3 regions of the Mesorhizobium silamurunense genome follow, and region 2 is predicted to be linked to each of the others. Evidence: riboswitches for the same ligand, from Rfam matches in the RefSeq annotation. Region 2 holds a riboswitch; each other region holds the start of a gene.
What was found. Region 2 has a riboswitch for cobalamin ahead of bluB (5,6-dimethylbenzimidazole synthase). Riboswitches for the same ligand answer to the same signal wherever they lie in the genome.
Positions count from the first base shown of each region.

Region 1 (7,893 bases), on a different contig from region 2:
CCGCAATTTCGGCCAATTCGCGCAGCCGTCCTGTCTCCGGCAATCGGGTCAGGGCGGTGGCGGGCAGATCGAAAAGCGGATAGGAGTGCGGATTGATACCTGTCGAGAGATCAACGAAAGGCTGTGGCGCATGAGGAAAGAGAGCGCTTGCCCGCCCAAGGCTGCCGCCGTGATCAACCGCTGCAATCGCTCCGCCTAGAAGCTTCATGTCGATTCTGATCGCTTTCCTGTCACTCGCCGTTGAACGCGTCCTTGGCTATCCGGACTGGCTGTTTAACGCCATCGGCCATCCGGTAACCTGGATCGGCAGGCTGATATCCTTTCTCGATCGCAGGCTCAACCGCGCCACCGATTCCGACGAATTGCGTCGCCGTCGCGGCGTCCAGGCCCTTCTGGTCATCTTGCTGGTGCCGGCCGCCATCGGCCTGACGCTGCATTTCCTGCTCTGGCTGATCTTCCCCTCGGGCCTGGTTATCGCGGCTATCCTCGGCTCTTCGCTGTTGTCGCAGAAGAGCCTCGCCGAACATGTCGAGGATGTCGCCGATGCGCTGGAGACCGGCGGCCTGACGCTCGGCCGCATCGCCGTTTCGCGCATCGTCGGCCGCGATCCGGAAAAGCTCGACAAGGCGGGCATCGCCCGCGCCGCGATCGAAAGCCTGGCCGAGAATTTCTCCGACGGTATCGTCGCGCCCGCCATCTGGACCGGCATAGGCGGGCTGGCCGGCGGCGTGGCGTACAAGGCGGCCAACACCGCTGATTCGATGATCGGTCATCGTACGCCGAAACATGAGGCCTTCGGCCGCGCCGCCGCACGATTCGACGATCTGATCAACCTGCCGGCCTCGCGGCTCACCGGCCTGCTGATCGTGCTCGCGGCCTTCCTGGTCAAGGGCGCCGATCCTCGCAATGCCTGGCAGGTGATGCGGCGCGACGCGAAGAAACACCGTTCGCCCAATGCCGGCTGGCCGGAAGCCGCCATGGCCGGTGCCCTGGGTTTGGTGCTGGCCGGGCCGCGCAGCTACGGCGGCGAGGTCGTTGAGGACGCCTTCATGGGCGAAGGTGGCCGCAGTGAGGCCGAGAGCACCGACATAAGGCAGGCGTTGAAGCTCTACCGGGTCGCCGACTGGCTGCTGATCGGCCTGGTCGGGATCCTGTCGGCGATCGTGATTTATCTGACCATTTTGATCGGCGGCTAACGCGCTGACGCGATTTTACCACGAGACGCGGACTTCCTTCGCGGCGGGATCCGCAGCGGCGCCAAATCTTTTGATCGCGTAGCCGCCAGCGGCAACGGGTGAAGATTTCAGCACCGGCTCAATCACATGGAAAAGCTTCTCGGCGTCCGGCCCGTACAAATAGAGGGTGCAATTGCCCCCGCCGAATTCATCGCCATCAAATTCGCCGACACCCGCATCTGAAACGACTTGGTTCAATCGATCTTCTAGAACTTGAACCGATTGCCGCTCTTGCGGTGCTCCAACCTGACCCCCACTCAGAAGAAGATAGACAATCACCGCTTGTTCCAACGGGCGTCTCCCAACGTACGCAGCTAAAATTCGATGCCCTGCTGTGCCTTAACCCCGGCCGAGAAATGGTGCTTGGTCAGCCCCATTTCGGTGACGAGGTCGGCTGCCTCGATTAGCAGCGGCTTAGCGTTGCGACCGGTGACGATGACATGCAGATCGTCTCTGCGACCCTTCAGTGCGGCGACCACTTTTTCCAGATCGAGATAGTCGTAGCGCAGGGCGATGTTGAGCTCGTCGAGTACCACGAGGCTGATCGACGGATCGGCCATCAGTTCAAGCGCTTTCCCCCAGGCCGCTTCGGCGGCGGCGATGTCGCGCTTCAGATCCTGGGTTTCCCAGGTGAATCCCTCGCCCATCGCATGCCAGACGACGCGGTCGCCGAAATCGGCGAAGGCGTCCTTCTCGCCGGTGTGCCATTTGCCCTTGATGAACTGGACGACGCCGACGCGCTTGCCGTAGCCGAGCATCCTCAGCGCCAAGCCGAAGGCCGCCGTGGTCTTGCCCTTGCCCGGTCCGGTGTTGACGATCAGCAGTCCTTTCTCGATCGTCTTGCCGGCCACCTCGGCGTCCTGCACCGCCTTGCGCTTGGCCATCTTGGCGCGATGGCGCTCGGCGTCCCTTTCATCAATGGTCTTGTCATCGATTTCGGCCATGTCACTTCACCTTGAGCGGCAGCCCCGCCACCATCATCAGCACGCTGTCGGCGACGGCTGCGACCTGCTGGTTAAGCCGGCCGGCAGCGTCGCGGAACCGGCGCGCCAGCGCGTTGTCCGGCACGATGCCGAGCCCGACTTCATTCGACACCACGAACCAAGGCCCGCGCGGCCGCGACAGCACGTCCGAGAGCCGCCGGCACTCGGCCTCGACGTCGTTTCCAGCCAGCATATGATTGGTCAGCCACAATGTCAGGCAATCGATCACCACCGGCTGGTGGTCGGGCAAGGCCTCGATCGCGCCGACCAGGTCGAGCGGCGCATCGACGGTGACCCAGCCCTCGCCTCGCCGCGAGCGATGCAGCGCGATGCGCTCGCGCATCTCGTCGTCATAGGCTTGCGCGGTGGCGATGTAGATCCAGGGCGACGGGCCTGCCGTCGCCAGGGTCTCGGCATGCGCGCTCTTGCCCGAGCGCGCACCGCCGACGATGAAGGTCAGACGACCCTCGGCGCGATCAGGCAAAGCTGTCGCGCAGGCTGGTCGCCGTGCCGGCGAAGCGGCCGCGCACCACGCCGACGACAGCCCCAAGCACCAGCCAGAACACCAGATCGGTGAGCGTCACCGCCACCACGAACTGGTGATGCAGCCCTTCGGGAATCGCCGTTTCGAAGCTGTCCGGCTGCGGCGCGCCGACAATATGCGGCGCCACGATCAACGCCACGGCGAGGATCGCCAGCGGCAGCGATTTGCGGAAGGCGATCAGTCCGAGACCGATCGCGGTCGCGGCCACTGTCGAAATCCACCAGATCTGGCGCGGCAGGAGCTCGGCCGCCGGCATTGCCGGCAGTTCAGGCGGCAGGCCGAGGCCGGGCGCCAACGTGAACACCGCAAAGCCGGCAAGGCCCCAGAACACGCCCTGGCGCCAGTTGCCGATGCCGCCGGCAAATTCGGAGACCGCGACTAGGATCAGCGCGAAGCCGATGCCGGTGACGATGTTGGCGACGACGTTGAAGGCGAAGCGCTCGTAGCCGTCGGCCGGCGCCCAGCCTTCGTCCTCGGACGGGGCAGCCGCTTCGGCAGGCGCCGGAGCCGCGCTGCTCATCGCGTTGTCCGCGGGAGCGGCCGAACTCATCGCATTGTTGTTTGTGCTGACGGCGGCATGATCTTGGTGATGACCGCCGCCGGCTTTTTCATAGACTTCCGCCTTGAGGATCAGCGGCACGGTCGCATAGGCCTGCATGCAGGCGAGCACGATGCCCGCCACAAGCCCCGCGATCGCCGCGACGAACACGACGTTGCGAAACAGATTCATGATGTCAGGCCTTGCTTAGTGGCAGGGAAAAGCCATCGAGTGGCGATAGTCGTGCGCAGCGTTGTGGACCGCATCGATGTGCGAGAAGCCGACAAAGCCGACGACGAAAACGCCGAGCAGCGCGGCCAAGGCCAACTGCAGGACGCGCGACTGCGAGGAGACGGAGGCGCCGAGGGAGACGGAAGCGGTATTCATATCCTGTCCTTTCGCCCTCCACCCGAGGGCATAGAAGTCAACTTTCCCGTCGCCGGCAGGTCTCCTGGCTCGCGGATCCGCGCCCTTCCCCACCTTCCCGAGGAGAACCCTCAGTGGTTTATGGAGAGGACTACCGCACACAGTTGCGGGGGCAGCCACGGCTTTGGGCGAAAAAATCGTCCTCACCGCATTCCCTCTTGGCTCCAAAAACGGAACCGACGACGCGATCGACTATAGGCAGAATCGTCGCGCCCGGCAAACCAAATTCCGTCACGCCGGAGCGCGATTGCGGCATGGATTCGCGCGCTAGGAGGCGGCGATCCTTTCGGCGACAAGCTGCTGCAGCCGCCACAAATGGCGGTCGTGAATGCCGCGCGCTTCGAGATTCTTGACGGTGTTGTAGAGATAGTCGGCACCTGAACCCCAATGGCCGCAGGACGTCGCAAGCCTTTCCACCACCTCGCTTTCACCAAGCGGCCCGGCATAGGTCGTGCCCTTGCGATTGATGACGAAGGCGAGTGCTTTCAACGGCCCCTTGTCGGTTGCAAGCTGCAGCAGGCGGGGATGGTAGCTGGTCGGCTTCAGCGTCATTTCGCGACGGAAAAGCTTGTCCAGCGCCTGCCGGCGGTCGCCACCGTTCAGGCGGAAAGCGACGCCCTTGCATTGGCCGCCACGATCCAGCGCCATCATCAGGCCCGGACTCTGTTTGGTACCGCGCCAGCGGGTCATCTTCATGCAGAAAGAGCGATGCCAGCCGCGCGCCACGGCGACCCGCTCCTCGACATGTTCAATTTCGGGTTTCCAGATCAGCGAGCCATACCCGAACAGCCAGAGCGGCTCGACTGCGGGAAGCTCAGCCTCGAATGCATCGAACATGGTTTCATAGTCGCTGTCGGAGAGATGCTGCGCTTCAGGATCGGGTCCGGAGTCCTCGACAACCCGATAACAGCGGGCGACCAGTTCCTCGGTAAGCGACATCGTTCTTGCTGCCATGCGGTGCACCTTCGGCGGCCGGCGAATCCACCGGCGATGACGAACCGAGCTTAAGTTTCTCGCGCAAGCGCCACAATGCGGAAGACCAGCCAGCCCGTTGATCAAAACGGCTTCGGCAGATAGCGCCAGGTGAAGAAGCCGCAGAAGGCGGCCAGTATGCCGAGCGTGACGAAGACCGAGCCGAGGCCGAAGAAGGAGAGCACAACCGAATAGACCAGCGGCGGCGTCAGCTCGGAAAAGTCGAGATAGGTGCGGTAGACCGCCGCCATCTGTGCCCGTTCATAGGAGCGCACAGAGCGCATGAAGGCGGTCGAGCCTAGCGCGTCGAGCGCAATCGTAAAGAGCGCGCCGCAGAGCAGGAAGGCGGCCGTGAGCAGCGGCGCGGCCACGCCGACGCCGCCCGCCGCAAAAAGCATCGCCGCCATGGCGAAATAGGCGAAGGTCATGGTCCGGCGGCCGCCGAAGCGCTTTCCGGCCTTGCCCCAGAAGATCGCCATGTGCCTGCCGAAACCAGAAGCCCGCCGGCTACCTTGCCCTCGCCGGTGATCACCATGAAGAGCGGGCCGTAGACGAAGAATGTCGTCCAGAAGCAGGAGCGGCCGAAGGCGATCAGCCAGGCGAGACGCAGCCGCGGCTGCGCGATGAAGCGGCCAATATTGGCGAGCGGATTGGCCGGACGGCTCTTGCCAGGGCGGATCGACGGGTTGTCGCCCAGCCGATAGGTCCAGAACAGCGCGAGTAGCGCCAGCGCGAAGGCCACGACCGCGCCATGCGCGGCATAGATGCCGAAGCGGGTGTAGAGGAAGATGCCGAGCGTCGGCCCGCCGGTCCAGGCGAACATCGACCACGCCATGCGCAGCGACTCCGCCTGCATGAAGTCGGCCTTGCGGATGTGGTCCATGATGTAGAGGTTGAGCGTGATCGACAGAGCGCTCGCCCCCATGACGCGGCAGAGCATGCCGGCGAGTTGTCCCGTCAGCGTGTGGGTGACGAAGAATACCGAGCCGAGCGCCAGCATCAGGCAGCCGACCGTATAGACCCATCGCCGGGCGAAGCGGCGGATCAGCATCGGCATGAACAGCGTCACCGAAAGCCCGAGTAGCGACACGATGGTATAGAGGATCGAGACGATCTGCTCGTTGTGCAGGATCTCGTAGGCCTGGATCGGGATGACGCTGGAGATTGTGGCGCGAGCGAAGGATTCGACCGCATAGAGCGAGGCGAAGGTGCGCGCATCGGCGGGCCTCAGAGCCGGAAGCCAGATCGGATGGCGCACATGGGTGGACATCGGCCCTCCGAAAGTGAATCGCTCGCCAATCTGGCCGGACCAGTGGCGGACCGGTAGCAGGAAACCGACTCCGAAAAGCCGAAAAGCGAAGCCGGTCAAAGGCTTTCCACCGCTGGCCTAAAGCGGCTTGCCGTGCCGCCGGAATGGCAGCCGCCGATCCACCCTCTGTTGTTCGCCCGAACCGTGATAGTCGTTTGGCAGGACTGAATCGGATTGCGAGATGATGAGCCTTCAAACGACGAGCGAAGCCGTTCAGGACGCGCCGAAACACAGCCGCATCGTCGCCATCGATATCCTGCGCGGCATCGCGCTGATCGCCATGGCGAGCTACCACTTCACCTGGGATCTCGAGAATTTCGGCTACACCACACCGGGGCTGACCGCTTTCGGCTGGTGGAAGCTCTACGCGCGCTGCATCGCCTCGACCTTCCTGTTTCTGGTCGGCGTCAGCCTGTTCCTCGCGCATGGCCGCCAGATCCGCTGGCCGAACTTCTGGAAGCGTTTTGCCATGGTTGCGGTTGCGGCGATCGCCATCTCGGCCGTCACCTACATCGCCACGCCGGACGGCTTCATCTTCTTCGGCATCCTGCATGAGATCGCGCTGGCGAGCCTGCTCGGCCTCGCCTTCCTCAGGCTGCCTGCATTGCTGACGGCCATCGTCGCGGTGGCCGTGATCGCGGCGCCTTACTATCTGCGGTCGGAGTTCTTCGACCATCCCGCGCTTTGGTGGGTCGGGCTGTCGGCGACCAACCCGCGCTCCAACGATTATGTGCCGCTGTTTCCATGGTTCGGCGCGATGCTTGCCGGCATCGCGGTCGTCAAGCTCGCTTCAGCCTCCGGGCTTCTCGCCCGGCTGGGGATCTGGAAGCCCGGCCGTTGGTCCAACCCGCTCACCTTCATCGGCCGGCACAGCCTCGCCTTCTACCTCATCCATCAGCCGGTGCTGTTCGGCTCGGTCTGGCTGCTTTCGCAGGTCATGCCCGCCGCGCCGCAGGACAAGGACGCCGGCTTCCTCAAAGCCTGCCAGGCCTCCTGCGAACAGCAGCAGGACACGAAGTTCTGTTCCAGCTATTGTGGCTGCATGCTGGACACGCTGAAGGGTGAAGGGTCTCTCGACAAGCTCTACAGCAACGAGCAGTCCAGCATCTGGAAATCGCATCTTGCCGATCTCGCCAGCACCTGCACCGCGGCAACCGAAAGCAAGATGGAGGGAGGGCAACAATGACCGGCACCCAGTCGAAGCATGGGATCATCCCCTGGCCGCCTGTGATCTATGTCGTGGCGATCGCGCTCAGCGTCGTGCTCGGCATGTTCTACCCGCTGCCCTGGATCGGCGACATCTTCGGCGCCATCCTGGTCGGCGCCGGCTGGGTGGCGCTTTTCGGCGTCGCGGCACTCTGGGTCACGGCGATCCGCGCCATGGTGCGCGCCAAAACGACGCTCAATCCCAATGCCGAGCCTGACCATCTGGTGACATCCGGCCCCTTCGGCATCACCCGCAACCCGATGTATCTCGCCAACACGCTGCTGTTGATCGGCGTTTCCTTCATCACCGGCATCGCCTGGTTCCTGCTCTTCGCCTTCCTCGCCGCCTTCGCGACGCAGAAGATGGCGATCGAGAAGGAAGAGAAGATGCTGGCGGCAAAGTTCGGCAAGAAGTATCGCGATTACGCCAAACGGGTCCGGCGCTGGATTTGACTTAATGCATGTCGCCCAGAAGTGTGCAGCGGTTCTGGGACAACGACATGCATTAAAACAAAGACTTAAAGCGCGGCGCCTGAATCCGTTTCAGCGCGACGCGCTTTTAGAGCCGCGCTTTGCGGCCGCTCACGTATTCACGCCGAGTTCCGCCAGCCGCTCCACGCAGGACTCTTCGGCCTGGTCGAGCTCGGCAAGCGTTTCTTCCAGATCGCGCCGCTTCTGGC
Region 1 covers NZ_LPVS01000098.1:3,084-10,976, reverse strand. The annotation lists gene cobD (threonine-phosphate decarboxylase CobD) at 1-208, opposite strand, end outside; gene cbiB (adenosylcobinamide-phosphate synthase CbiB) at 207-1,196, shown strand; gene AU465_RS29040 (hypothetical protein) at 1,212-1,526, opposite strand; gene cobO (cob(I)yrinic acid a,c-diamide adenosyltransferase) at 1,550-2,179, opposite strand; gene cobU (bifunctional adenosylcobinamide kinase/adenosylcobinamide-phosphate guanylyltransferase) at 2,181-2,702, opposite strand; gene AU465_RS29025 (CbtA family protein) at 2,695-3,492, opposite strand; gene AU465_RS29020 (CbtB domain-containing protein) at 3,508-3,687, opposite strand; cobalamin riboswitch at 3,725-3,922, opposite strand; gene AU465_RS29015 (gamma-glutamylcyclotransferase) at 3,994-4,680, opposite strand; partial or broken gene AU465_RS29010 (MFS transporter) at 4,782-5,968, opposite strand; gene AU465_RS29005 (heparan-alpha-glucosaminide N-acetyltransferase) at 6,192-7,193, shown strand; gene AU465_RS29000 (methyltransferase family protein) at 7,190-7,666, shown strand; gene AU465_RS28995 (MerR family transcriptional regulator) at 7,796-7,893, opposite strand, start outside.
Region 1: another riboswitch for cobalamin. It lies ahead of AU465_RS29020 (CbtB domain-containing protein); the one in region 2 lies ahead of bluB (5,6-dimethylbenzimidazole synthase).

Region 2 (7,893 bases):
ATAGGTGACGGTGGAAAGCCCGATATGCGGATGCGGGCGCACGTCGATCGCGTGGCCGGCGCGCAGGATCGCCGGGCCCATGCGGTCGAAAAAGATGAACGGGCCGACCAGCCGGCGCTTTGCCGTCGGCAAGGCACGGCGGACCTCGAAACCGCCAATGTCCTTGGCGTTGGGGATGACCATCAACTCGATCTGGTCGCAGGCAAACGCGTCGCCGGCCTCAGGATCGTTACCCGGGAAGAAGCTCATATCGGCCTCACGCGAAACGGAGGGCGGATCTCGCCTTCGCCTTGGCGGCCTCTTCCTCGCGATTGCGTGGCTCCTGTGTCGTCTCCAGCGAGTCCAGCAACTCGCGCGCGGCTGCGGCGATCGCCTCGACGGCGTGGTGGAACGCATGCTCGTTGCGCTTGGAGGGCTTTGTCGAGCCGCTCAGCTTGCGCACGAACTGCAATGCCGCGTCATGGACCTCGTCATTGGTCGCCGGCGGATCGAAATTGAACAGGGTCTTGATGTTTCGGCACATGCTTGCAGGCCTCCTGTCTTTTCGTGTCCCCGCCGGTTGGGACTATCACCGAGGTGTGTTGAGATTCAGGTCAGTCCGAGCCGAAAATGATGGCTTCCGAGAACCGGAGCGGAGCGTACTTAAAGTACGTGAGCACCGGAAGCGCAGGAGACCGCCATTTGCAGGCCGTCCTCACCTGAATATCAGCACACCTTACTCAGCGTCGAGCGGCTCCGTTCCCACCGGCTTGCCGTCGCGCGACAGCCTGATCTTCTCGACCTTGTCCTCTGCCGCCTTGAGCAGCCGGTCGCAATGGGCTTTCAGCGCCTCGCCGCGCTCGTAGATCTTGATCGACTGGTCGAGAGGAACGTCGCCGCGCTCCAGGTCATCGACGATCTTCTCCAGCGCATCGAGCGCCTGTTCGAAGCTCATCGCCTTGACGTCTTGATTAGCTTCATCAGCCATAATTCATCCCTTCATCAGCCGCCCGACATGGGCGGCGACCGAAAATGCCAGTCCCTGCAGATCGTAGCCGCCCTCCAGCAGACTGACGAGCCGGTTGCCGCTGTGGCGCCCGGCGCGGTCCATCAACTGACCGGTCGCCCAGTCGAAATCATCCTCGGTCAGGTTGATCTCGGCCAGCGGATCGCGATGGTGCGCATCGAACCCCGCGGAAATGATGATCAGGTCCGGCTTGAAAGCGTCGATCGACGGCAGCACGCGCGACAGGAAGGCGTCGCGGAACGTGTCGCTGCCGGTGCTCGGCGCGAGCGGCGCGTTGACGATGTTGCCGGCGCCGGTTTCGCTCTTGGCGCCGGTGCCCGGGTAAAGCGGCATCTGGTGCGTCGAGCAATAGAGCACCGACGGATCGTCCCAGAAAATGTCTTGCGTGCCGTTACCGTGATGCACGTCCCAGTCGACGATGGCGACGCGATCGGCCTGGTGCTTCTTCTGTGCATGACGGGCGGCGATCGCCGCGGTGTTGAACAGGCAAAAGCCCATCGCCGTCGTCTTTTCGGCATGATGGCCGGGCGGGCGAGCGGCGACGAAGACATTGGCGGCGCGGCCTTCGAAGACATCGTCGATCGCCGCATTGGCGGCGCCGATCGCCGTCACCGCGGCCTGCCAGCTTTTCGGACTGGCGCTGGTGTCGGCGTCGATCGAGACGATACCGCTCGCGGGGATGGCCGCGCGGACGCGGGCAACAAAATCTTCCGGATGCGCATAGAGGATGGTTGCCTCGTCGCCTTCCGGCGCCTTGACGCGGTCGAGGGCCGAAAAAGCCTCGTCGTCCAGCACGCGCTCGATGGCGCGCAAACGGTCGGGCCGCTCGGGATGACCGGACGGCGTGAGGTGTTCCAGGAATACCGGATGGGTGTAAAGACGAGTGGTCATGGAGCCTAATCTAGGCACCTGTCACCCGGATAGCCATGTTTCAGCGCCGAATGATTGGGGAAAATCGCGCCCGATCGTGTCGCAGGCGGCATTGGCGCGGCTTAAGCTTCGCGATAGAGTCCTGCCGCTGCCTGGTGCCCGCGACGCGGGAGAATCGGGAACACGGTTGAAATCCGTGGCGTGCCCAACGCTGTGAGGGGGACCGCGCCGGCAAAGCCACTGTCCAAGACGGGAAGGCGCCGGATGCGGGTAGATCCCGAGCCAGAAGACCGGCCCGGCAGACATGGTCGTCCGCATGGTCAGGCGGAGGACTGCTTATCGCAAGGGGACAAGCGATGCAGGCACGAATGGCCGCCGCCGGCGGCGACGACTTTGACCAATTGGCGCGCGACGCGGTCTACCGGGCAATGTTCACCAGGCGTGACGTGCGCAGCCATTTCGTTGCCGACGATCTCGACGATGGCGTGCTGGCGCGGCTGCTCACCGCAGCGCATCACGCGCCGTCCGTCGGCTACATGCAGCCGTGGAATTTCATCGTCATCCGCGATGCGGCAAGGCGTCGGCGGGTGCGCGACCTTTTTCTGGCCGCGCGCGAGCAGGAATTGCCGGCGATCGAGGCGGAGCGGCAGGCGCTCTACCGCAAGCTGAAGCTCGAAGGCATCTGCGAAAGCGCGCTCAATCTTTGCATCACCTGCGACCGGCAACGGTCAAAAGACTCGCCGCTCGGGCGCTGGCACAATCCGGAAATGGACCTCTATAGCACCGTCTGCGCGGTGCAGAATTTCTGGCTGGCGGCGCGCGCCGAAGGCGTCGGCGTCGGCTGGGTGAGCATCATCGATACCGAGGCGCTGAAGCGGCTGTTGTCGATTCCCGAACATGTCACGCCGATCGCCTATCTTTGCGTCGGCCGCGTTTCGGAATTCGCGCCGAGGCCGGATCTCGAAGCGCATGGCTGGGGCAAGCGCCTGCCACTGGGCGACCTGGTGATGAGCGAGACCTTTTGCGGCGCCGGCGAGGCGCCGCTCAAATCGGCAATTGCCCGCCTTGGTTCCGGCGAAATGGTGAAGCCGTGATCAGCCTGCCTTCGTGGTCAAGGGGCTGCTGATCAAGCAGTCCGCGGCGTATCCCAGCGCGAGCCGCCGAAGGAGCCCAGCGCCTTGTCGCGCAGCTCCCTGAACTTGGACGAGGTCTCGGCCAGGCGCCGATCCCACTCCGGATTGGGAACCTGGCCTTCGATGGTGGCGAAATAGACCTGCATCAGCGAAGCGATGGCGAAGGGTTCGATGAAGGCCGCCTTGAAGGCCCAGGCGAAGACAATGGCCAGCACGAAGGCCCAGCCGGCGAGTTGCCCCGGCATCACCCAGAGGATGGCGGCTGCCGGGGCAAGCATCAGCAGGAAGATGACGAAGGACACACCCCACATGATCACCGCCAACCAGACGGCGTTCTTGACCATGTGCTTGCCGTTCTGCGCGTAGAGCACGACGCCTTGCCTGGCGGTCTCGAAAGGCGAGTTCGAATTGATGCGGATGTTGTAGCCGAGGATGATCTCATCGACATAGGTCAGCGACAGGCGGATGACCGTGTTGATGAAGCTGACGATGCCGCTCAAGCCCGGAATGGGCAGGAATGCCGCGATGCCGCCGATCAGGCCGGTGATGGCGCGGATGGCGCCCTTCACCAGCTGGTCGACGACAAAAAGGATGTTGGCCTCGGCGAAGCGCTTGGTCACCACCTCGCGCGCATAGGCGATCTGGCCCTGGCCGTCCGGAACATCGTGGCCGTCGATAAGATGGACCATGACGGCGATGTGACCGGCCTTCAGGGCATAGAGGATGTATTCGCGGATCCAGTAGAGGGCGATCGAGACGACGCCGAAGCCGACAACCCCGCCCCACAAGGCAAACGACATCGGCCCGTCGGGGTCGGTCGAGATATGGCCGACGCCATAGCCAACACTGGCGCCGGTACCGGTCGCCATGATGTAGGCGACCGTGATGCCGAAATAGACGATCATGCGAAAGACGATGAACGGCCATGTCCGCATCATGATGGACACCGACCGGCCGATGCTGAAGTCCCACATGGCCCCGACTCTCCCACCTCAGAGAATGGCCGGGAAGGATGCGCTCACCCTTGCCATTGTCAATGTCGGAGCGATTTTGAGCGGGGGACAATTGTTGAAGACAGTGCTGCCCTCATCCGCCTGCCGGCACCTTCTCCCGTGAAGGACGGGGAGAAGGGTCACGCTCCGGCGCTAGCGTGCCCGTCCTTCACGGGGAGAGGTTAGGGTGAGGGGCAGCGCCGACTTAGGCGATTGCCTAGAGCACCGCGTGCCGGATGCTACTTGCTTTTTAATCCTTCGAGCAGTTGCTTGAACGCCGCTATCGCCTCCTTCGACGTCGCCGCAGGGTCTTTCGAATTGGCGATGCGCTGCGAGGCCTGGCTGCTGGCGCCGTTGATCAGACGCGCCGCGGTCTGGACCGCGGCGAAGCGGTCATTCCGGCCGAATGACAAAAAGGGCCAGCTCTTTCAGCCGGCCTTTTTGCTTCGCCTACAGAATCTCGGTCTTCGCGATGTGGATGCCGAAACCTTCGAGGCCGACATAGTGGCGCTCGCGCGAGGCGATCAGGTTGATCGAGGAAATGCCCAAATCCTTGAGGATCTGGGCGCCGAGACCGATCTCGCGCCACTCGTTTTCGCGCCGACGCGCTTCCTCATGATCCTCGCGGTCGCTGCTCTTCGGCCGATTGCGCTCCTGATGGGCGACGCCGACGGAACCTTCGCGCAGATAGACGATGACGCCGCGCTTGCGCTCGCCCATCGCCTTCATGATGCCGTCCAACCGGTGGCTGGTGCCGAAGACGTCGGTCACGACATCTTCCGAATGCAGCCGCACCGGTACCTCCTCGCCGTCGCGGATGTCGCCGAAGACGACCGCGACATGGTGCATGGAATCCCAGGGCAGCGTGTAGGTGAAGACCTGCGCCTTGCCGCCGGGCGTGTCGATGTCGGAGCAGGCGACCCGCTCGACCAGCGTTTCCTTGCGCTGGCGGTAGGCGATGAGATCGGCGACCGAAACCTGCTTCAGGTCATGTTCTTCGGCGAAGGCCTGGACCTCTGGCCCGCGCTTGACGGTGCCGTCGTCGTTGACCAGCTCGGAAATGACGCCGACCGGCGGCAGTCCGGCGAGCTTGCAGAGGTCTACAGCGGCTTCGGTATGGCCCGAGCGCATCAGCACGCCGCCCTCACGCGCGATCAGCGGGAATATGTGGCCGGGGCGCACGAAGTCGGAGGCGCCGACATTGCCGTTGGCGAGGTTGCGCACGGTCAGCGTGCGGTCGTCGGCCGATATGCCCGTCGTGGTGCCGTGCTTGAAGTCGACGCTGACGGTGAAGGCGGTGGTGTGCGCGGAATCGTTGTCGGCCACCATGGGCGCAAGGTTCAGCCGCCTCGCATCCTCGCGCAGCATCGGCGTGCAGACGATTCCGGAAGTGTTGCGGACGATAAAGGCCATCTTTTCCGGCGTGCAGTGAACGGCTGCGACGATCAGGTCGCCCTCGTTCTCGCGCCCGTCATCGTCCATGACGACAACGATCTCGCCGCGCTCAAAGGCGCGGATCGCTTCGACGATCTTCTTCTGGTCGTAAGGCATAGGCGCTCGCTTCGCTCGCAGGGAATAGGAATTAGACAATAGGCAGTAGGGAAGGAAAAGGGCTGTCTCGGGCTGGCATGCTGCCTACTGCCTAATCCCTACTGCCTACTGCCTTCCCTGTCTGTCCTCTGTGCCGCAGATAATGATCCGCGATCGCGCAGGCAACCATGGCCTCGCCGATCGGCACGGCGCGGATGCCGACGCACGGATCATGGCGGCCCTTGGTCATGACCTCGACGTCCTTGCCGTCTTTGTCGATGGATTTGCGCGGCGTGAGGATCGAGGAGGTCGGCTTGACGGCGAAACGGGCGACGATCGCCTGCCCGGTCGAGATGCCGCCCAGGATGCCGCCGGCATTGTTCGACAGAAACACCGGCTTGCCGTCATTGCCGATGCGCATCTCGTCGGCGTTCTGTTCGCCGGTGATGCGCGCCGCCTCGAAGCCGTTGCCGATCTCGACGCCCTTGACGGCGTTGATGGACATCAGGCCGGAGGCAATGTCCTGGTCGAGCTTGGCATAGATCGGCGCGCCGAGGCCTGCCGGCACGCCGTCGGCGACGATCTCGATCACCGCGCCGACCGAGGAGCCCGCCTTGCGGATGCCGTCGAGATAGGCGGCGAAGATGGGAACCGACGCCGGATCGGGCGTGAAGAACGGGTTCCCGGCGTCGCCGATGAAATTCCAGTTCCAGTTGGCACGGTCTATTGCTTTTTCGCCCATAGAGACCAGCGCGCCGCGTACCACCATGCCCGGCACCACCTTGCGGGCCAGCGCGCCGGCCGCCACCCGCGCCGCGGTCTCGCGCGCCGAGGAGCGGCCGCCGCCGCGATGGTCGCGCAATCCGTATTTGACCTCATAGGTGTAGTCGGCATGGCCCGGCCGGTACTGGCGCGCGATCTCGCCGTAATCCTTCGAGCGCTGGTCGACATTCTCGATCAGCATCGACACCGGGGTGCCGGTGGTGATCATCGTCTCGCCGTCCTCGTCGAGGATGAAGCCGGAGAGGATTTTCACTTCATCCGGCTCGCGGCGCTGGGTAACGAAACGCGACTGGCCGGGGCGGCGCCGGTCGAGCTCGGCCTGAATATCCTCGCGTTTGAAGCGGATGCCGGGCGGGCAGCCGTCTACAACGCAGCCGAGCGCGGCGCCATGGCTTTCACCCCAGGTGGTGACGCGAAAAAGATGGCCGAATGTGTTGTGAGACATAGAAAAACGCCCTGCCCGGCGGCGGAGCCCGGTTCGCCGGTTCAAGGGTGCCTTCTATTGGCGTTTTCCACAGCGGTCAAACGGTGATCGGATGCATCAATCTGTGATCTCAAGGATTTAGTTTTGACACATTCGGTTGGTTTCTGCTCTCTTCCATCCGCCGTTGAGGATCCGCCGCTGACCAGCCGGCGCAATGACCAAAGAGGACGACGATGCGTACCCTGATTGGCGCTGTTGGCGCCATGCTCATGATTTCCACCGCCGCATTCGCCGGTCAGACTGAAGGCCTGATCAAGAAGGTCGACAAGGACACGCTGACGCTGACGCTGGACGACGGCAAGTCCTACAAGCTCAACGCCGAAACCGATCTCGACGCGCTAAAGCCCGGCATGGACATCGTCATCGCCTTCGACGTGACCAACGGCGAGAACGTCGTGACCGATATGCAGCTGCCGGACAGCGACGCGAACTAAATTCAGGTGAGGCCGGCCTGACCTGAATTCGGCAGGCCGCAGCGTTTACAGCCACTCCAGGCTGCGGCCCTCCAGCCGGAGCAGGCGGTCCTGCGGGATCTCGAGGCTCGCCGCCTCCTGCTTCGACACCCCCTCCACAAAGCGGAACAGGCAGCGCATGACGCCGCCGTGGGTGACGCAGACCGTCTGCCGGTCAAGCGCGTCGAACCACGGCTTTGTCCGTTCGAGCAGCATCTGATAGCTCTCGGCGCCGTCGCCGGGCGGCTGGAAATCCCATTTGGCGGCGCGACGTCCATGCGTCGATCCAGGATGCCGGGTCTCGAGCTCACGAAACGTAAAACCCTGCCAGTCGCCGAAACTCAATTCCACCAGACGCGGTTCGGTGCGGTAGGCGAGCGGGTCGAGCCCCATTGCCGCCCGCATCAGTTCCATAGTTTCGCACGTGCGCCGCATCGGGCTCGCGACAAAGTCGAAATCCTCACCCTTGCCGATCATCGCGGCCAGGCGCCGGCCGTTGCCAGTCGCCTGCTGGCGTCCAAGTTCATTGATGTCGGTGTCGGCCTGACCCTGCAGCCGACGCTCAGTGTTCCACTCCGTCTGGCCATGGCGCGCGAGGTAGACGAGCGGATACATCAGGGCTTCCGGAGGTCGGGCGAGGGCC
Region 2 covers NZ_LPVS01000104.1:86,351-94,243, reverse strand. The annotation lists gene AU465_RS31635 (pirin family protein) at 1-249, opposite strand, end outside; gene AU465_RS31630 (DUF2277 domain-containing protein) at 257-523, opposite strand; gene AU465_RS31625 (exodeoxyribonuclease VII small subunit) at 716-967, opposite strand; gene AU465_RS31620 (histone deacetylase family protein) at 971-1,897, opposite strand; cobalamin riboswitch at 2,013-2,189, shown strand; gene bluB (5,6-dimethylbenzimidazole synthase) at 2,233-2,970, shown strand; gene AU465_RS31610 (hypothetical protein) at 3,003-3,983, opposite strand; partial or broken gene AU465_RS36860 (TetR family C-terminal domain-containing protein) at 4,241-4,378, opposite strand; gene ribB (3,4-dihydroxy-2-butanone-4-phosphate synthase) at 4,452-5,552, opposite strand; gene aroC (chorismate synthase) at 5,644-6,759, opposite strand; gene AU465_RS31595 (DUF1344 domain-containing protein) at 6,972-7,232, shown strand; gene AU465_RS31590 (histidine phosphatase family protein) at 7,278-7,865, opposite strand.

Region 3 (7,893 bases), on a different contig from region 2:
CTCTTCACCAGCGCCGCCATGTTCGCCGGGCCGCCTTCGCGGAAATAGCCGAGCAAGGCGTCGAGCTCGGCGCGCGGCAGGGTCGAGCCTTCGATCAGGCGCTGGTCCTCGTCATGGCTTTCGCCGGGCAGCAGCGCCAGCTTGATGCCGCGTTCGCGCGCCACCGCCGCAAGCTGGTCGCAGCCGTAGCGCCACCAGTCATAGCCGCCGAGGATGCGGACCAGAACGACCCTGGCGTGGCGGGCGACGCTGTCGATCCAGAGGTCGACCGACATCGGATGCCTGAGGTCTCGCAGGGCTGCCAACCGCATCGACGGTAGTCGCTCCGCGTCCGCCTTCCAGGCGGCGGCCAGTCCGGCGAGGTCGCTGTCTGTGAAGGACAGGGCCACGACATCCGCAGGCGTCTGCCTGAGGTCGATCGGCTCGGCGAGGTCGTCGAGCGAAGCGGATGTCGTGGTGAGGATATGCATCGCTTTTCGGGTTTGCCTCAGCCGGCGAGGATACGTTCGATCGCAGGGCGGTTCAGCCCTTTGAGGCCGATGACGACGAGCCGCGAGCGGCGGTCGTCTTCCGCGGTCCAGGCGCGATCGTAATAGTGGTTGACGCGCGGGCCGACGGCCTGGAGCAGGAGCCGCATCGGCTTGCCGCCGACCTGGACGAAACCTTTGACGCGCAGCACGTTTTCCTGCTCGGCGGCGAGGGCGACGCGCTTGGCCAGCTCGTCCGGATTGGCGATCGACGGAATGTCGATGACGAAGGAGTCGAAATCGTCGTGCTCGTGGTCGAGCTCGTCGTCGTGATGGGTCTTTCGGTTCTCGATGTCGTCCTCGACCGCGAGGCCGAGGCCGAGCACCACGGACGGATCGACCTTGCCCTGCGCGGTCGGCACGACCTTTACGGCGCGCGCCACATGCTCGCCGATGACGGCGTTGGCGCGGGCCGCGCCGGCCGTGTCCATCAGGTCGCTCTTCGACAGGATGATGAGGTCGGCGCAGGCGATCTGGTCCTCGAACACCTCCTCGACCGGATCGTCATGGTCGAGCGAGCCGTCGGCGGCACGTTGCGCCTGCAGGGCGTCCATGTCGGAGGCGACGCGGCCATCGGCCAGCGCCGGGCCGTCGACCACGGCAATGACGCCATCGACCGTGACGCGGCTCTTCACGCTCGGCCACTGGAAGGCCTGGACCAGCGGCTTGGGCAAAGCGAGGCCGGAGGTTTCGATCAGGATGTGGTCGACTTTCGGCGTGCGCGACAGGATCTGGTCGAGCGCCGGCACGAAATCGTCGGCGACGGTGCAGCAGATGCAGCCATTGGCAAGCTCGACGATGTTTTCTTCAGGACATGTGTCGATGCCGCAGCCTTTGAGGATCTCGCCGTCGATGCCGACATCGCCGAACTCGTTGACGATGATCGCCAGCCGCTTGCCCTTGGCGTTTTCGAGCAGGTTGCGGATCAGCGTCGTCTTGCCGGCGCCGAGGAAGCCGGTGACGACGGTGCAGGGAACGCGGGAAACGGAACCATTCATGGTCAGTCCTTCAGGAGGTCGAGGGGAGGGATGCGGGCAACCAGGCCGCGCTTGAGGGAATCGGGCCGGCCGCGCCACGGGATCAGGCCATCGGTCGATGTGGCGAAGAGTTTTGCGCCGGCGACGAGGTCGGCGCCGCTGGTCGTGTCCAGGTCACCGAAAACGTAGCTCCAGCAGCCGTCGCGCAGCAGCGCTGCGCTCAAACGTCGCTTGCAATTGCCGAGGCATTCGACGGTGCGGATGTCGATATCCTGGCCCGAGGCCGCGCGGCGCGTGTCCTCGGCCAGCAGGGCGCCGGCGCGCGGCTGCGCGTCCGAACCGGTCTCGTCGCGGCAGGAGGAACAGACGATGACGGTGACGCCCGCCAGCATGTCCTCGGGTTCGGACGGGACGTCCGCTACGTTGGCCGGAAAACTGCCGTTGCGATCCAAAACCAGGCTCCTTGCCCGGAAAACCCGCCGGGCGATCGGATACTTTAAGTCTCAGACGGCAGGTCTCCTGGCTCGCGGGTCGTCACCTTGGCGCCGCCTTCCCGGGGACATCCCAGTGGTTTTCGGCTGAGGCTCGTCGCTTACAGTTGCGGGGACAGCCGCGGATTTGGAATTTTTGAATTCCGCACCGCATTCCCTCTTGGCTCCTCCCTTTGCCGGGAGAAGACCGTCTGCTTCGGATTTAGGCTTACAGGTGCAGGCCTGTCAACGCGTGGCTACGACACCCGGATGTCGGCCAGCGCCGGACCGAGGTCGCCGGCCGGTGTCACTTCAATGCTCTCCAGGCCAAGCCAGGCTTGCATCTGCTTCAACTCTTCTACCAATTGGGCTGCTGTTTCGGCCGGTGCGCCGGCCTCGGCATAGGCGGCGTGGACGCGAAGCACGCTGGCAGGCCGATCAGCTCGGAGATCGACTCGGGCGACGATCCGGTCGCCGAGCAGGAATGGCAGCACGTAATAGCCGTATTGGCGCTTTTCGGCCGGTGTGTAGATCTCGATGCGGTAGCGGAAGCCGAAGAGCTTTTCGGTCCGGGTGCGCTCGAAGACGACGGGATCGAACGGGGCGAGCAAGGCGCGCGCCTCTATCCGGCGCGGAATGCGCGCGTCCTTGTGGAGATAAACGGTCTTGTCCCAGTCCTCGACGCGCACCGGCAGCAGTTCGCCCATTTCGACCAGTTCCTCGATTCGGTCTTTCGTGTCGCCCGGCGCCAGGCGGAAATAATCGCGCAGGTCGCCATAGGTGGCGATGCCATGGGCGCGGGCGGAAATGCGCAGCAATTCGCGGTGGGCGTCCTCGACCGACGGTACCGGCAGGTCGAGCACCGCCTGCGGCAGCACGCGCTCCGGCAGGTCGTAGTAGCGTTCGAAGCCGCGCCGGTAGGCGGTGGTGATGTATCCTGCCCAGAACAGCCATTCGAAGGCGTGCTTGGCCTCGCTCCAGCCCCACCAGCCGCCATTGCCCTTATGGCCCTCGATGTCGGAGGCGGCGATCGGCCCGCGATCGGCGACTTGCCTGTAGATCTCCTCGATCATCTCCTTGCGCTCGCGGCCCCATTTGGCGAGGCCGAGATACATTTCCTCGCCGCGTTCGGCGCGCTGCATGCGCCAGCGCATCAGCGGGTAGGTCTCGACCGGCAGGAAGGAGGCCTCATGCGCCCAATATTCAAAGACGGCGCGCCTGCGGGTGAGCGCGGCATTGTCGAGCAGCGAAAGCGGGTAGGGGCCAAGGCGCGAATAGAGCGGCATGTAATGAGCGCGCACCACCGCGCTGACGGAATCGATCTGCAGCAGCCCGGTGCGGGAGAGCACGCGGGCGAGGTGCCTGCGGTTAGGCTCGCCGCCGGGGCGAGGGTCCGTAAAGCCCTGCGCGCCAAGCGCGATGCGCCTGGCCATGCGAAGAGAGATTTTTTCCTTCATCAAGGTGCCTTTGCCTCGATCCGTTTACCTGACGTCCAGCCGATGATTCCAGCCATGCTAGCAGGCAAATGGCGGGAGATATGTCAGGAGAGGAAAGTGGAGTAAAAAGCGAAGGAAATCAAACAGGAGCGGATCGGACCAGTTTGCTCCGATATGGCGTCCAGGGCCGGATTTTGAACAAGGTTTGACTTGCTTCGCCGAAACCGCTGCGCTAACCCTCGCCGCGTCGCAGCATAGGGCCCTTAAAACGGTTCAGCGGGTTAAACTGTCACGCTTCCGCATTAGAGTCCGTTGCTGTAATCAAAGTGAACTGGCCCGCCAAAGGAAAGTCGCCGCATGAGCGCACTCCTAAGTTCGTACCTGCCCATCGTCCTGTTCATCGCAGTGGCGATGGTCGTCGGTCTGGCGCTTATCATCGCGCCGTTCCTGGTGGCCTACCGCAATCCCGACCCGGAAAAGCTTTCCGCCTATGAATGCGGGTTCAACTCGTTCGACGACGCCCGCATGAAATTCGACATCCGCTTCTACCTGGTGTCGATCCTGTTCATCATCTTCGACCTCGAGGTCGCCTTCCTGTTCCCGTGGGCGGTGTCCTTCTCCAAGGTCGGCATGCTCGGCTTCTGGTCGATGATGGTGTTCCTGGCGGTGCTGACCATCGGCTTTGCCTATGAATGGAAAAAAGGAGCGCTGGAATGGGATTGAACGACAGTTCAGGCACCCTCGTCGCGCCGAAGCCCAAGGGCATCATCGACCCCAACACCGGCAGGCCGGTGGGGGAGGACGATCCCTTCTTTCTCGAAATCAACAATGAGCTGGCCGACAAGGGTTTCCTCGTCACCTCGACCGAAGCGCTGATCACCTGGGCGCGCAGCGGCTCGCTGATGTTCATGACCTTCGGCCTCGCCTGCTGCGCGGTCGAGATGATCCATACTTCGATGCCGCGCTACGACTCGGAGCGGTTCGGCGTCGCGCCGCGTGCGTCTCCGCGCCAGTCCGACATCATGATCGTCGCCGGCACGCTGACCAACAAGATGGCGCCGGCGCTGCGCAAGGTCTACGACCAGATGCCGGAGCCGCGCTACGTCATCTCGATGGGCTCCTGCGCCAATGGCGGCGGTTACTACCACTATTCCTATTCAGTGGTGCGCGGCTGCGACCGCATCGTGCCGGTCGACATCTATGTGCCCGGCTGCCCGCCGAGCGCGGAAGCGCTGCTCTACGGCATTCTTCTGTTGCAGAAGAAGATCCGCCGCACCGGCACGATCGAACGGTGAACCGATGACCCTGGCGTTGAACGAACTCTCCACCTATCTCGGCGAGAAGCTCTCCGGCCGCATCGGCGAAACCGTGCTTGCCTATGGCGAACTGACCGTTTCCGTCGAACCCGGCAGCCTGATCGAGGTGGCGACCTTCCTGCGCGACGACCCGCGCTGCCAGTTCATCTCGATCATCGATATCTGCGGTGCCGACTATCCGTCGCGGGCCAAGCGCTTCGACGTCGTCTACCACCTTCTGTCGCCGAAGCAGAATGTCCGGATCCGCCTCAAGGTCCAGGCCGACGAAGAGACGCTGGTGCCGTCGCTGACCGCCGTCTATCCCGGCGCCGACTGGTACGAGCGCGAGACCTACGACCTCTATGGCGTGCTGTTCTCCGACCATCCCGACCTGCGACGCATCCTGACCGACTACGGCTTTGACGGGCATCCGCTGCGCAAGGATTTCCCGCTGACCGGCTTCGTCGAGGTGCGTTACGACGACGAGGCCAAGCGGGTCATCTACGAGCCGGTCGAGCTCAAGCAGGAATTCCGCAATTTCGATTTCCTCTCGCCATGGGAAGGCACCGACTACGTGCTGCCAGGCGACGAGAAGGCGAAACAGTGAGTAGCGAAGTAGTGAGTAGTCAGTAGGGAAGGAATTGGAAAAGCGGATCGAATCTTATCGAGACCTAATGGTGTGGCAATCGGCGATGGTTCTTGCCGAAGATTGTTATCGTGTCACCAAAGGTTTTCCGAAAGACGAGGTCTATGGAATGACCTCCCAGATGCGCCGCTCGGCGGTATCTATCGCCGCCAACATTGCTGAAGGGTATGGTCGTGAGAACAGAGGTTCGTTCGTTCAATTTCTGCGCATGGCGCAGGGTTCGCTGAAAGAACTGGAAACGCACATACTGCTGGCATGCCGTGTCGGTATGCTGGAAAGAGCCAACGAGACTGAGCTGCTGCTGCGATGCGAAGAGATTGGGAAAATGATGCGATCTCTTATCAGGACGGTGCAGGCAAAACAGGCGGAATAAGTAGGCATTGAGATTGATGATCACTACTCACTACTCACTACTGACTCTTCGCCAGAGGCGCCAGAATGGCTGAGACCTCCGTCCGTAACTTCAACATCAACTTCGGTCCGCAACACCCTGCGGCGCATGGCGTTTTGCGCCTAGTGCTGGAGCTGGACGGCGAGGTGGTCGACCGTGTCGATCCGCATATCGGGCTGCTCCACCGCGGCACCGAGAAGCTGATCGAAGCCAAGACCTACCTGCAGGCCGTGCCCTATCTCGACCGGCTCGACTATTGCGCGCCAATGAACCAGGAGCACGCCTTCGCGCTCGCGGCCGAGCGGCTGCTCGGCATCGAAGTGCCGAAGCGCGGCCAGCTGATCCGCGTGCTCTATTCCGAAATGGGCCGCATCATGTCGCACATCCTCAATGTGACGACGCAGGCGATGGACGTCGGTGCGCTGACCCCGCCGTTGTGGGGCTTCGTCGAGCGCGAAAAGCTGATGGTGTTCTACGAGCGCGCCTCCGGCTCGCGCATGCATGCGGCTTATTTTCGGCCGGGCGGCGTGCACCAGGACCTGCCGCAGAAGCTGGTCGAGGACATCGGCAAGTGGATCGACCCGTTCCTGAAATCGGTCGACGACCTCGACGCGCTGCTCACGCCCAACCGCATCTTCAAGCAGCGCAATGTCGACATCGGCACGGTGTCGCTCGCCGACGCCTGGGCCTGGGGTTTTTCGGGCGTGATGGTGCGCGGCTCGGGCGCTGCCTGGGACCTGCGCAAGGCGCAGCCTTATGAATGCTATGCCGAGATGGATTTCGACATCCCGGTCGGCAAGAACGGGGACTGCTTCGACCGCTATCTGGTGCGCATGGAAGAGATGCGCCAGTCGGCGAAGATCATGCGTCAGTGCGTGGATATTCTGCTCGGCAGGGAAAGCACCGGTCCGGTATCGAACCTCGACGGTAAGGTGGTGCCGCCGAAGCGCGCGGCGATGAAGCGCTCGATGGAAGCGCTGATCCATCATTTCAAGCTCTACACCGAGGGCTACCGCGTGCCGGCCGGCGAGGTCTATGCGGCCGTCGAGGCGCCGAAAGGCGAGTTCGGTGTCTATCTCGTCTCCGACGGCACCAACAAGCCCTACCGCTGCAAGCTCCGGGCGCCAGGCTTCGCGCATCTGCAGGCCATGGATTTCCTGTGCCGCGGCCACATGCTGGCCGACGTCACCGCCGTGCTTGGCTCCCTCGACATCGTGTTTGGTGAGGTCGATCGCTAAAATGTCAGTCCGCCGTCTCGCAGATGCCAGCGTCCAGCCAGCCTCCTTCGCCTTCAACAAGGCGAACGCGGCGGCGGCCAAGCAGTGGATCGCCAAATATCCGAAGGGACGCGAGCAGTCGGCCATCATCCCCTTGCTGATGCTGGCGCAGGAGCAAGAAGGCTGGGTGACGAAGGCGGCGATCGAGGCGATCTGCGACATGCTCGGCATGCCGCGCATCCGCGGCCTCGAGGTGGCGACCTTCTACACGCAGTACCAGCTCAATCCGGTCGGCACCCGCGCCCATATCCAGGTCTGCGGCACCACGCCCTGCATGTTGCGCGGGTCTGAAGCGCTGATGGATGTCTGCCGCTCGAAGATTCATCACGATCAGTTCCACACCAATGACAAGGGCACGCTGTCGTGGGAGGAGGTCGAATGCCTCGGCGCCTGCGTCAACGCGCCGATGGTGATGATCTTCAAGGACACGTTCGAAGACCTGACGCCGGAACGGCTGGCCGAGATCATCGATCTCTATGAATCGGGCAAGGGTGCAGACGTTAAGCCGGGTCCGCAGAACGGCCGCACCGGCTCGGAGCCCGCCTCTGGCCTTACGACGCTCAAGAGCGAGAAGGCGATCCTAAAGGCGACCCGCGACAGGGAAGCAAAGGCGGCGGCGAAGGCGGCCAGGGAAGCCGCTGCCGCGGCACCGGCTGCGGCCCCCGCCGCCGTCGTCTCGCAGGCACCGGCCATGCCGGCGCCATCGGCCCCGGTCGGGCCGTCGAAATCCGGCAAGCCGAAGACCGATGCACCCGAAACCAGCCCGGCGCTGACGACGCCGTCGCCGGTCAAGGTATCGCCGGCCACCGAGAAGGCGGCCAGCGTCAGGGCGCCGCGCCACTCCGCCGCCAACGCCAACCAGGCTTCTCCGGAA
Region 3 covers NZ_LPVS01000029.1:23,197-31,089, reverse strand. The annotation lists gene cobN (cobaltochelatase subunit CobN) at 1-470, opposite strand, end outside; gene cobW (cobalamin biosynthesis protein CobW) at 488-1,525, opposite strand; gene AU465_RS07425 (DUF1636 family protein) at 1,528-1,956, opposite strand; cobalamin riboswitch at 1,997-2,202, opposite strand; gene AU465_RS07420 (winged helix-turn-helix domain-containing protein) at 2,232-3,431, opposite strand; gene AU465_RS07415 (NADH-quinone oxidoreductase subunit A) at 3,768-4,133, shown strand; gene AU465_RS07410 (NuoB/complex I 20 kDa subunit family protein) at 4,124-4,705, shown strand; gene AU465_RS07405 (NADH-quinone oxidoreductase subunit C) at 4,710-5,312, shown strand; gene AU465_RS07400 (four helix bundle protein) at 5,347-5,724, shown strand; gene AU465_RS07395 (NADH-quinone oxidoreductase subunit D) at 5,790-6,980, shown strand; gene AU465_RS07390 (NADH-quinone oxidoreductase subunit E) at 6,982-7,893, shown strand, end outside.
Region 3: another riboswitch for cobalamin. It lies ahead of AU465_RS07425 (DUF1636 family protein); the one in region 2 lies ahead of bluB (5,6-dimethylbenzimidazole synthase).